Regions from separate parts of the Streptomyces sp. NBC_01525 genome, predicted to be linked through region 1. Evidence: riboswitches for the same ligand, from Rfam matches in the RefSeq annotation. Region 1 holds a riboswitch; each other region holds the start of a gene.

Region 1 (3,269 bases):
CACGTGCAGTGCCCTGTTCTCGCCGCGGCGCACCGCGATCAGCTGGCCCTCCTTGACCAGCTGCCGTACGCGCGTCACCTCGACGCCGAACTCTTCGGCGATGTCGGGGAGGGTGAGCCAGGCGGGGACGAGTCCATCGATGTTTGCGTCAATCTCGGTCACAGGACAAGCGTGCCACCTCGCACTGACAGTCGGTAGCCGGGCATCGCCATGAGAGGGCCGCGCGGGGGCGCCGGAGCCCCGGCGCGCGGTTCCCACGAGGGGCGCCGGGCCCGTCCCCGTACGCCCCGCGCGGCTCAGCGCACCGCGGACTTGAGCGGGACGGACGCGTCGGCCGCCCGCACCCGGTCCAGGACGGCGCCCCGCTCGATGAGGCGGCGGCCCTGGGCCAGGTCGCGGGGCCTGCCGACCGCCAGCAGCGCCACCAGGACGCCGTCGCGCAGCCAGATGACCGACCAGGCGGCGCCGTCCGGGTCACCGCGCCAGACCGGCTCGTCGGCGCCGCCGTGGTCGCCCGCGTACTGCACGAAGCGGCCGAACTGCTCCGACCAGAAGTAGGGCACCGGGTCGTAGACGGTGCCCTCCGCGGGGTCGCCGGTGATGTTCTGCGCGACGGTACGGGGGCCCTGGAGGGCGTTGTCCCAGTGGTGGATCAGGAGTCGGCGGCCGTAACGGGCGGAGGGGAAGGAGGCGCAGTCGCCGACGGCATGGACGTCCGGGGCGGAGGTGCGCAGCCGGTCGTCGGCGAGGACCGAGCCGTCCTCGGGCGACAGCGCGATACCGGAGCCCGCCAGCCAGCCCGTGGCGGGGCGGGCGCCGATACCGACGAGGACGGCGTCGGCGGGCAGCGCGGTGCCGTCGTCCAGCACGACGCCGCGCTCCTCGACGGCGGCGACGCGCGCCCCGGTGCGCAGCTCGGCACCGGCCGCGGCGTACCAGGGCGTCATATGGGCGGCGACCTCGGCGGGCAGCGCCCCGGCCAGCGGGCGGTCGGCGGCCTCGACGACGGTGACGGTGCAGCCCGCCTCCCGCGCGGCGGTGGCGAACTCGGCGCCGATCCAGCCCGCCCCGACCACGACGATGTCGCTGCGCCCGGCCAGGACGGGCCGCAGCCGCTGTGCGTCGTCCAGGGTGCGCAGCAGGTACACACCGGGGTGCCCCTCGGTGCCGGGCAGCCGGAGGGGTGCCGCCCCGGTGGCGAGGACGGCGTGGTCGTAGCGGACGGGGCCGCGCACGGTGTCCAGCAGGTGCTCCCCGGGGCGGATGCCGGTCACCGGGTGGCTCAGTTCCAGCTCGATGCCGAGGGAGCGGAAGTCGACGTCGAAGGCGGCGCCGTCGGCCTTGCCCAGCAGGACCGCCTTGGACAGCGGCGGCCGGTCGTAGGGCGGGTGCGGTTCGTCGCCGAAGAGGGTGATCGCGCCGCGCCAGCCGTTCTCGCGCAGCGCGACGGCGGTCTGCACGCCCGCCATACCCGCACCGGCGATCACCACGCGCGGCGTGTGGTCAGGGGCCTGGGAGGACTTCCTCTGCTCGCTCACCCGGTCACTCTAGGACGGCGCGCGAGGCCGTCCGCAGCACCGCGCAAGGAGATCTCTGACACAGCGTCACGACCGGTCGCCGCGGCCCGGCCGCTCCGGGGGCGCTCCCTTACGGGCCTTCGGGGGAGGGTACTAGGGTGAGGCGGACACGCACTCGCGGGAGCCCGGCGTACCGGGCTGAGAGGGAGGCTGACCGGCCTCCGACCGTACGAACCTGATCCGGGTCATGCCGGCGAAGGGAGGGGCTGGACGCCCATGCCTCCATCTGCCACACCACCGAGCCCGACGGATCCGTCGCCGCACCCCGATGTGCTGGTGATCGGCGGCGGCCTCATGGGGCTGGTCACCGCCTGGCGGGCCGCGCGGCGCGGGCTGCGCACCGCGCTCGCCGATCCGGAGCCGGGCGGCGGCGCGGGCCGGGTCGCGGCCGGGATGCTCGCCGCCGTCACCGAACTGCACTACGGCGAGGAGACGCTGCTCGGCCTCAACCTCGCATCGGCCCGCCGCTACCCGCGTTTCGTGGCGGAGCTGGAGGAGGCGAGCGGCCTGGAGGTCGGCTACCGCGCCTGCGGCACGCTGGCCGTGGCGCTGGACGCCGACGACCGCGCCCACCTGCGCGAACTCCACGCCCTCCAGCTGCGGTGCGGGTTGGAATCGGTATGGCTGTCGGGGCGCGAATGCCGACGGCTGGAGCCGATGCTCGCGCCCGGCGTGCGCGGGGGCCTGCGGGTCGACGGCGACCACCAGACCGATCCGCGGCGGCTGACCGCGGCGCTGCTGGTGGCCTGCGAGCGGGCCGGGGTGGTCTTCCATCGGGCCCGTGCCGCCCGGCTGACGGTCACCGCGGGGCGCGCCACCGGCGCCGAGCTGGCCGACGGCACCCGGGTGTCGGCGGGCAGCACCGTCCTGGCCGCGGGCAGCCTCAGCGGACGGCTGGCGGGCGTACCGGACGAGGTGCGCCCGCCGGTGCGCCCGGTGAAGGGCCAGGTGCTGCGGCTGCGGCTGCCGCGCATGCCCCAGGGGAGCCCCCCGTTCCTGTCCCGCACCGTACGGGCCGTGGTGCGCGGGGGGCCGCTCTATCTGGTGCCGCGGGAGAACGGCGAGCTGGTCGTCGGCGCCACCACGGAGGAGCTGGGCTGGGACACCACCGTCACCGCGGGCGGCGTCTACGAGCTGCTGCGGGACGCGCACGAGCTGGTGCCGGGCCTGACGGAGCTGCCGCTGGTGGAGACCTGCGCGGGGCTGCGGCCCGCCTCGCCGGACAACGCGCCGCTGCTCGGCCCGACGGCGCTGCCCGGTCTGCTGCTGGCCACCGGGCACTTCCGCAACGGCGTGCTGCTGACGCCGATCACCGGTGACGCGCTGGCCGAGGCGCTCACCACGGGGCGGCTGCCCGAGGAGGCCCGCCCCTTCTCCCCCGACCGTTTCGCCCCGGGCGCCGGTGCACCGGCCGCCCCGGGACGCGTCCTCCAGGAGCAGCAGGCATGACCACGCCCACCCCACCCGCCTCGTCCGCCGCCCCGGTCACGGTCACGGTCAACGGCGCCGCCCGGGAGATCTCCGGCGGTCTGACCCTGGACCGCCTGGTGGCGACGCTGTCGACCGCCCCGTCCGGGGTCGCGGCGGCGGTCAACGAGACCGTCGTCCCACGGTCCCAGTGGCCGGCGACCCCGCTCGGCGCCGGTGACCGCGTCGAGGTGCTGACCGCGGTCCAGGGGGGCTGACCGGTGG
Region 2 (3,269 bases), 3.4 Mb from region 1:
GAACGGGACGGTGACGACGGCACGCAGCAGCTGCTTGCCGGGGAAGTCGAAGCGGGCGAAGACGTACGCCCCGGGGAGGGCGACGAGCAGCGTCAGGCCGGTGGAGGCGGCGGCCTGCCAGAGCGTGAACCCCAGGACGTGCAGGATGTCCGGGTCGCCGAGGACAGCGGTGAGCCGGCCGAACTGCCAGTGGCCGCCGTCGGTGAGTCCGCGGCCCACGATCGCCGCGACGGGATAGGCGAAGAACAGCGCGAAGAAGACGAGCGGCAGGGCCAGCAGCCCCATGCGCGCCGCCGTGGCGCGCATGGGGCGGCGGCCCCGTGCGGTTACTTCAGGACGAGCGAGGACCACTGCTTGATCCACTGCTCGCGGTGCGCGGTGATCGTCTCCGGCGCGACCGTCGCCGGTTTGCCGATCGTCGCGCCGTACTTGGTGAACAGCGCGGGCACGGCAGCGTCCTTGCGTACCGGGTTGACGAACATCTGGAGCGGCATGTCCTCCTGGAACTTCCGGCTCAGCAGGAAGTCCAGCAGCGCCTTGCCGCCCTTCTCGTTCTTCGCGCCCGTGAGCAGGCCGCCGAACTCGATCTGGCGGAAGCAGGTGCCGGTGGCCACGCCGGTAGGGGCCTGCTTGGGCTCCGGCTTCTTGCCGAGCACCTCGACGGGCGGGCTGGAGGCGTACGAGACGACCAGCGGCTTGTCGCCCTTGCCCTTACCGGCGGCGGAGCCGGAGAACCGTTCGTTGTACGCCTGCTCCCAGCCGTCGACGACCTCGACACCGTTGGCCTTGAGCTTCTTCCAGTAGCCCTGCCAGCCGTCCTGGCCGTACGCGGCGACGGTGCCGAGCTGGAAGGCTAGCCCCGGGGAGGACGTCGCGGAGTTCTCGGTGACCAGCAGGTTCTTGTACTGCGGCTTGATCAGGTCGTCGAAGGTCTTCGGCGGCGCGAGGTGGTGCGCGGCGAAGTAGGCGCGGTCGTAGTTGACGCAGGTGTCGCCGTAGTCGAGCGGGGTGACGTGGTGCCCGGCCTTGTCGAGCTGGAGCGCGTCCGGCACCGTGTCGAGGCCCTTGGCCTGGTACGGGGCGAAGACCCCGGCCTTCAGGCCGCGGGAGAGCAGGGTGTTGTCGATGCCGAAGAAGACGTCGCCCTGCGGGTTGTCCTTGGACAGGATCGCCTGGTTGACGGCTTTTCCTGCGTCGCCGCCCTTGAGGATCCGGACCTTGTAGCCGCTCTGCTTCTCGAAGTCGGCGAGCACCGATTTCGAGGCGTTGAACGAGTCGTGGCTGACGAGCGTGACGGTCTTGGCGTCCGCCGCGTCACCGCCGGAGCTGTCGCAGGCGGCGAGTCCGCCCATGGTGACGGCGGCGACCGCGACGGCCGCGGCGGCTCTGCGGGTGGTGGTACGGCTGGTGTGACCCACTGATGTCCTCCTGGCTGGCCAGGAAGAGACGCGGCCCCGTGCGGCGCCGCACGGGGCGCGTCGGTGACGCGCGCCGTGCGGCGCCGCACGGGGCGCAACAGCATGAGTGATGACCGAACTTCCTACCCGGAATGACCCGGGCGAGGTTCAAGGGTCTGCGGATCCCCCGTATGCCTACGGTCTCTCCGCACTCTCAGCGCTGTGGCGCTCCCCTGTCGGAATGTGCGTTTGTTCGATCACACGGTACCAGCGCGCCGGTCAGCGCTCCGAGGCGGCGAGCTGGCCGCAGGCCCCGTCGATCTCCTGGCCGCGGGTGTCGCGCACCGTCACCGGCACGCCGTGTGCCTCGATGGCCCGGACGAACGCCCGCTCGTCCTCGGGCCGCGAGGCGGTCCACTTCGACCCGGGCGTCGGGTTCAGCGGGATGAGGTTCACATGGACGCGCCGCCCCTTGAGCAGCCGTCCGAGCAGGTCACCGCGCCATGCCTGGTCGTTGATGTCACGGATGAGGGCGTACTCGATGGAGATCCGGCGACCGGACTTCTCGGCGTACTCCCAGGCCGCGTCGAGGACCTCACGGACCTTCCAGCGGGTGTTGACCGGCACCAGCGTGTCGCGCAGCTCGTCGTCGGGCGCATGGAGCGAGACGGCGAGGCGGCATTTGAAGCCCTCGTCGGCGAACCGCAGCATCGCCGGGACCAGCCCGACCGTCGACACGGTGATACCGCGCTGAGACAGCCCCAGGCCGTCCGGCTCGGGGTCGGTGAGCCGCCGGATGGCACCGACGACCCGCTTGTAGTTGGCGAGCGGCTCCCCCATGCCCATGAACACGATGTTGGACAGCCGCGCGGGGCCGCCGGGCACCTCGCCGTCGCGCAACGCCCGCATGCCGTCGACGATCTGGTGGACGATCTCCGCCGTCGAGAGGTTACGGTCCAGACCGGCCTGCCCCGTGGCGCAGAACGGGCAGTTCATACCGCAACCGGCCTGCGAGGAAATGCACATGGTGACGCGGTCGGGATACCGCATCAGCACCGACTCGACGAGGGTGCCGTCGTGCAGCTTCCAGAGGGTCTTGCGGGTGGTGTCGTCATCGCACGAGACGTGCCGCACCACGCTCATCAGCTCGGGCAGCAGCTCCGTCGCCAGCTTCTCCCGCGCGGCGGCGGGGATGTCCGTCCACTGCTCCGGGTCGTGCGCGTACCGCGCGAAGTAGTGCTGCGACAGCTGCTTGGCACGAAACGGCTTCTCCCCGATCGCGGCCACCGCTTCACGGCGCTCCACGGGGCTGAGATCAGCGAGGTGCCGCGGGGGCTTCTTGGCCCCACGCGGCGCGACAAAGGTGAGTTCTCCGGGCTTCGGCATGGTGCATCCAGTGTCGCAGACCCCTGAGGCGGGCCGGGCCGTCCCGAGGGTGGGGGCGGTCACCCCGCGAGCCCGGGCACGGGGCGCGGCCTGCCCGCAGTCAGGAGTGCCAGACCTCGCGGAGGTGGGTGACGGCGCCTGCGGGGCCGAGGGTGATCTCGTAGATGTCCCCTGAGCAGGAGTACGGGGCCTTGACCGGTGCGTGGCGCAGGCAGGCGGCGAGGTGCCCGGTCAGCTCACTCGCCGTGACGGTGCGGTGCCCGGTCGCGCCCGTGCTGAGTTCACCGGTGGCCCCGTCCGCGAGCGGATAGCTCCCGGCCTTGCCCGTCCCGTCGTATGCGCCGCCGCTCGGCCCGCAGACGAACTGCGCCACGCGGACGGGCACGGCACCACCGGACGGGGCGCCCGTGACACGCACCATGCGGTGCCCCGCCGGCACCTTCGGCGCGGTGCAGTCGAAGGTCGGCTCCGGATCGACCGGGAGAT
Region 3 (3,269 bases), 1.8 Mb from region 1:
CGCGCCGCGCGGCCGCCCGGCCCCCGGCCGGTGGAGCACCGGCGTCCCGGCCGGCCGCCCCGTTCCCGGCAGTGCCCGGCCGTACGCGGTCGGCCGAGACGACCAGCGCGGCCAGCAGCGTCGTCAGCGGCACCGACGCGACCAGCCCGATGCTGCCGACCAGCGTCCGCACGAGCTCCTCGGCCACCACCTCGCTCCCCGCGACCGCGCCCACCCCGCTCTGCGCGATCGAGAAGAGCAGCATGAGCGGCAGCGCCGCGCCCGCGTAGGCCAGGACGAGGGTGTTCACCACCGAGGCGATGTGGTCCCGGCCGATCCGCATCGCCGCGCGGTACAGCGTGCGCCAGGACGCCGACGGATCGGCCTCCTTCAGCTCCCACACGGCCGCGGTCTGGGTGACCGTCACATCGTCGAGCACCCCCAGCGAACCGATGATGATGCCCGCCAGCAGCAGGCCCCGGATCTCGATGTCCGGGAAGAGCCCGTGCACCAGCCCCGTGAAGTCGTCGGTGTTGCCGGTCAGCAGCGCCCAGCCGATGAACACCGAGCCGAGCAGCCCGATGAGCAGCAGCGAGGCGAGGGTGCCGAGGACCGCGACCGAGGTCCTGGCCGTCAGACCGTGGCACATGTACAGCGCGATCAGCATGATCGCGCTGCCGCCGACCACCGCGACGACCAGTGGATTCGAGCCCTGCAGGATCGCCGGGAGGATGAACAGCGTCAGCACCCCGAAGCTCGCCACCAGAGCGACCAGGGCCAGCACCCCGCGCAGCCTTCCCACCACGACGACGGCGCACGCGAAGAGCGCGGCCAGCACCCACATCGGTACGGTCCGGTCGACATCGCTGATCGAGTACTGCAACTCCTTCGGCGCCTTGGGGGAGTACGCGACCCGGACCTCCTGCCCGGTGGTGTAGTGGCGCAGCGCGTCCGGGGTGACCACCGTCTCGAAGGTCCGCCCGGCGTTCTCGCCCGTCGTCACCTCCACCGTCGCCACCTCGCAGGGCCCCTTGGCCTTCGCCGGGCGCCCGTTCGGCTGCTCGCCCGGGACCGGCTGCTCCTGGGCGTGGACCTTGGCGCAGTCGACCTCGGCGACCTTGGTCACGCGGGCCGACTCCTGGGGCTGGTCGAAGCCGACGCCGGACGGTTTGTGGCCGGGTGCGCCGCCCGGCCACAGCACCACCAGGCCGACCGCGACGGCGACGGCGAACGGGATCAGCACCGCGGCGATGATCTTCCGCAGATGCCGGGAGACGGGCGCCGCCGGGCCGTGCCCGTGCCCGTGCGTATGGCCGTGCCCGTGCCCGTGCCCATGGCCGTGGGCCTGGGGCGGGACGGAAGAGGGCGAGGACGTGTCGATGCCGGTCACCGCCCGATCATCGCAAGAAGCCCGGGCCCCCTGGCCACCTCGCCGTACCGGCCGCTACCGTGGTGCCACCTTTGCAATCGCGGGAGCTCGGAGCACCGGGCTGAGAGGGCGCTGACCTTCGTCCCGACGACGTTTCACGTGAAACGTCGCGGACGGAAGCCGCTGCGTCGACCGCCGAACCTGTTACCGGGTAATGCCGGCGTAGGGAGTTGGGTCTTCATGGCTCTGCAGGATGCACGCACGCCCGAAAACGGCGAGTCCGAGCGGGACGGCTCCGTCAAGGAGTTCGGCCAGCACAAGGACTACGTCGCCGGATCACGCCCCGACCTGCGGGTACCGGTCCGGCGAGTGCACCTCACCAACGGTAAGGACGTGACGCTGTACGACACGTCAGGTCCGTACACCGATCCCCAGATCGACACCGATGTCCGCCGCGGTCTGGCACCGCTGCGGGAGAACTGGATCACCGCGCGGGGCGACACCGAGGAGTACGCGGGCCGCCCGCCGCGACCCGAGGACGACGGTCTCAAACACACCTCACCCCGCGGTGGCCTGCGCAATCTCGACGCGGTCTTCCCCGGGCGGCCCCGCCGGCCCCGGCGCGGGCGGGGCGGCTCGGCGGTCAGCCAACTCGCCTATGCGCGGCGCGGCGAGATCACCACGGAGATGGAGTACGTCGCGGTCCGCGAGGGCGTGACGCCCGAGTTCGTCCGTGACGAGATCGCGGTGGGCCGCGCGGTGCTCCCGGCGAACGTCAACCACCCGGAGATCGAGCCGATGATCATCGGCAAGAACTTCCTGGTGAAGGTCAACGCCAACATCGGCAATTCCGCGGTCACCTCGTCCATCGAGGAGGAGGTGGAGAAGATGACCTGGGCGACACGCTGGGGCGCCGACACGGTCATGGACCTCTCCACCGGCCGCAACATCCACACCACCCGCGAATGGGTGCTGCGCAACTCCCCCGTGCCGATCGGCACCGTCCCCCTCTACCAGGCGCTGGAGAAGGTCGACGGCAAGGCCGAGGAGCTGAATTGGGAGATCTACAAGGACACCGTCATCGAGCAGGCGGAACAGGGCGTCGACTACATGACGGTCCACGCCGGTGTGCTGCTGCGGTACGTGCCGCTGACCGCCCGCCGCAAGACCGGCATCGTCTCCCGTGGCGGCTCGATCATGGCCGCCTGGTGTCTGGCGCACCATCAGGAGTCGTTCCTCTACACGCATTTCGAGGAGCTGTGCGACATTCTGGCGTCGTACGACGTGACGTTCTCGCTCGGTGACGGGCTGCGTCCGGGGTCGATCGCGGACGCCAACGACGAGGCGCAGTTCGCGGAGCTGCGGACGCTCGGCGAGCTGAACAAGGTCGCCAAGGCGCACGGAGTGCAGACGATGATCGAGGGCCCGGGCCATGTCCCGATGCACAAGATCAAGGAGAACGTCGACCTTCAGCAGGAGATCTGCGAGGAGGCGCCGTTCTACACGCTCGGCCCGCTGACCACGGACATCGCGCCCGCCTACGACCACATCACGTCGGGTATCGGCGCCGCGATGATCGCCTGGTGGGGTACGGCGATGCTCTGCTACGTCACGCCCAAGGAGCATCTGGGCCTGCCGGACCGCGACGATGTGAAGACCGGCGTCATCACGTACAAGATCGCGGCCCATGCGGCGGACCTCGCCAAGGGACACCCCGGCGCCCAGGAGTGGGACGACGCGCTGTCGGACGCCCGCTTCGAGTTCCGCTGGGAGGACCAGTTCCATCTGGCCCTCGACCCCGACACCGCGCGGGAGTTCCACGATGCGACGCTGCCCGCGGAACCGGCGAAGACGGCGCACTTCTGCTCCATGTGCGGGCCGAAGTTCTGCTCGATGAAGATCAGCAGGAGCATCACGGAGC

The links. Region 1 has a riboswitch for thiamine pyrophosphate ahead of thiO (glycine oxidase ThiO). Riboswitches for the same ligand answer to the same signal wherever they lie in the genome.
Region 2: another riboswitch for thiamine pyrophosphate. It lies ahead of OG422_RS23075 (thiamine ABC transporter substrate binding subunit); the one in region 1 lies ahead of thiO (glycine oxidase ThiO).
Region 3: another riboswitch for thiamine pyrophosphate. It lies ahead of thiC (phosphomethylpyrimidine synthase ThiC); the one in region 1 lies ahead of thiO (glycine oxidase ThiO).

What each region holds. Positions count from the first base shown of each region.
Region 1 is NZ_CP109397.1:1,688,852-1,692,120, forward strand. Features, by position in the region: gene OG422_RS07550 (helix-turn-helix domain-containing protein) at 1-162, opposite strand, end outside; gene OG422_RS07555 (NAD(P)/FAD-dependent oxidoreductase) at 297-1,538, opposite strand; TPP riboswitch at 1,685-1,796, shown strand; gene thiO (glycine oxidase ThiO) at 1,794-3,026, shown strand; gene thiS (sulfur carrier protein ThiS) at 3,023-3,262, shown strand; gene OG422_RS07570 (thiazole synthase) at 3,266-3,269, shown strand, end outside.
Region 2 is NZ_CP109397.1:5,127,175-5,130,443, reverse strand. Features, by position in the region: gene OG422_RS23080 (ABC transporter permease) at 1-306, opposite strand, end outside; gene OG422_RS23075 (thiamine ABC transporter substrate binding subunit) at 327-1,352, opposite strand; TPP riboswitch at 1,520-1,642, opposite strand; gene rlmN (23S rRNA (adenine(2503)-C(2))-methyltransferase RlmN) at 1,677-2,783, opposite strand; gene OG422_RS23065 (hypothetical protein) at 2,884-3,269, opposite strand, start outside.
Region 3 is NZ_CP109397.1:3,488,970-3,492,238, forward strand. Features, by position in the region: gene OG422_RS15625 (YibE/F family protein) at 1-1,369, opposite strand, end outside; TPP riboswitch at 1,439-1,594, shown strand; gene thiC (phosphomethylpyrimidine synthase ThiC) at 1,589-3,269, shown strand, end outside.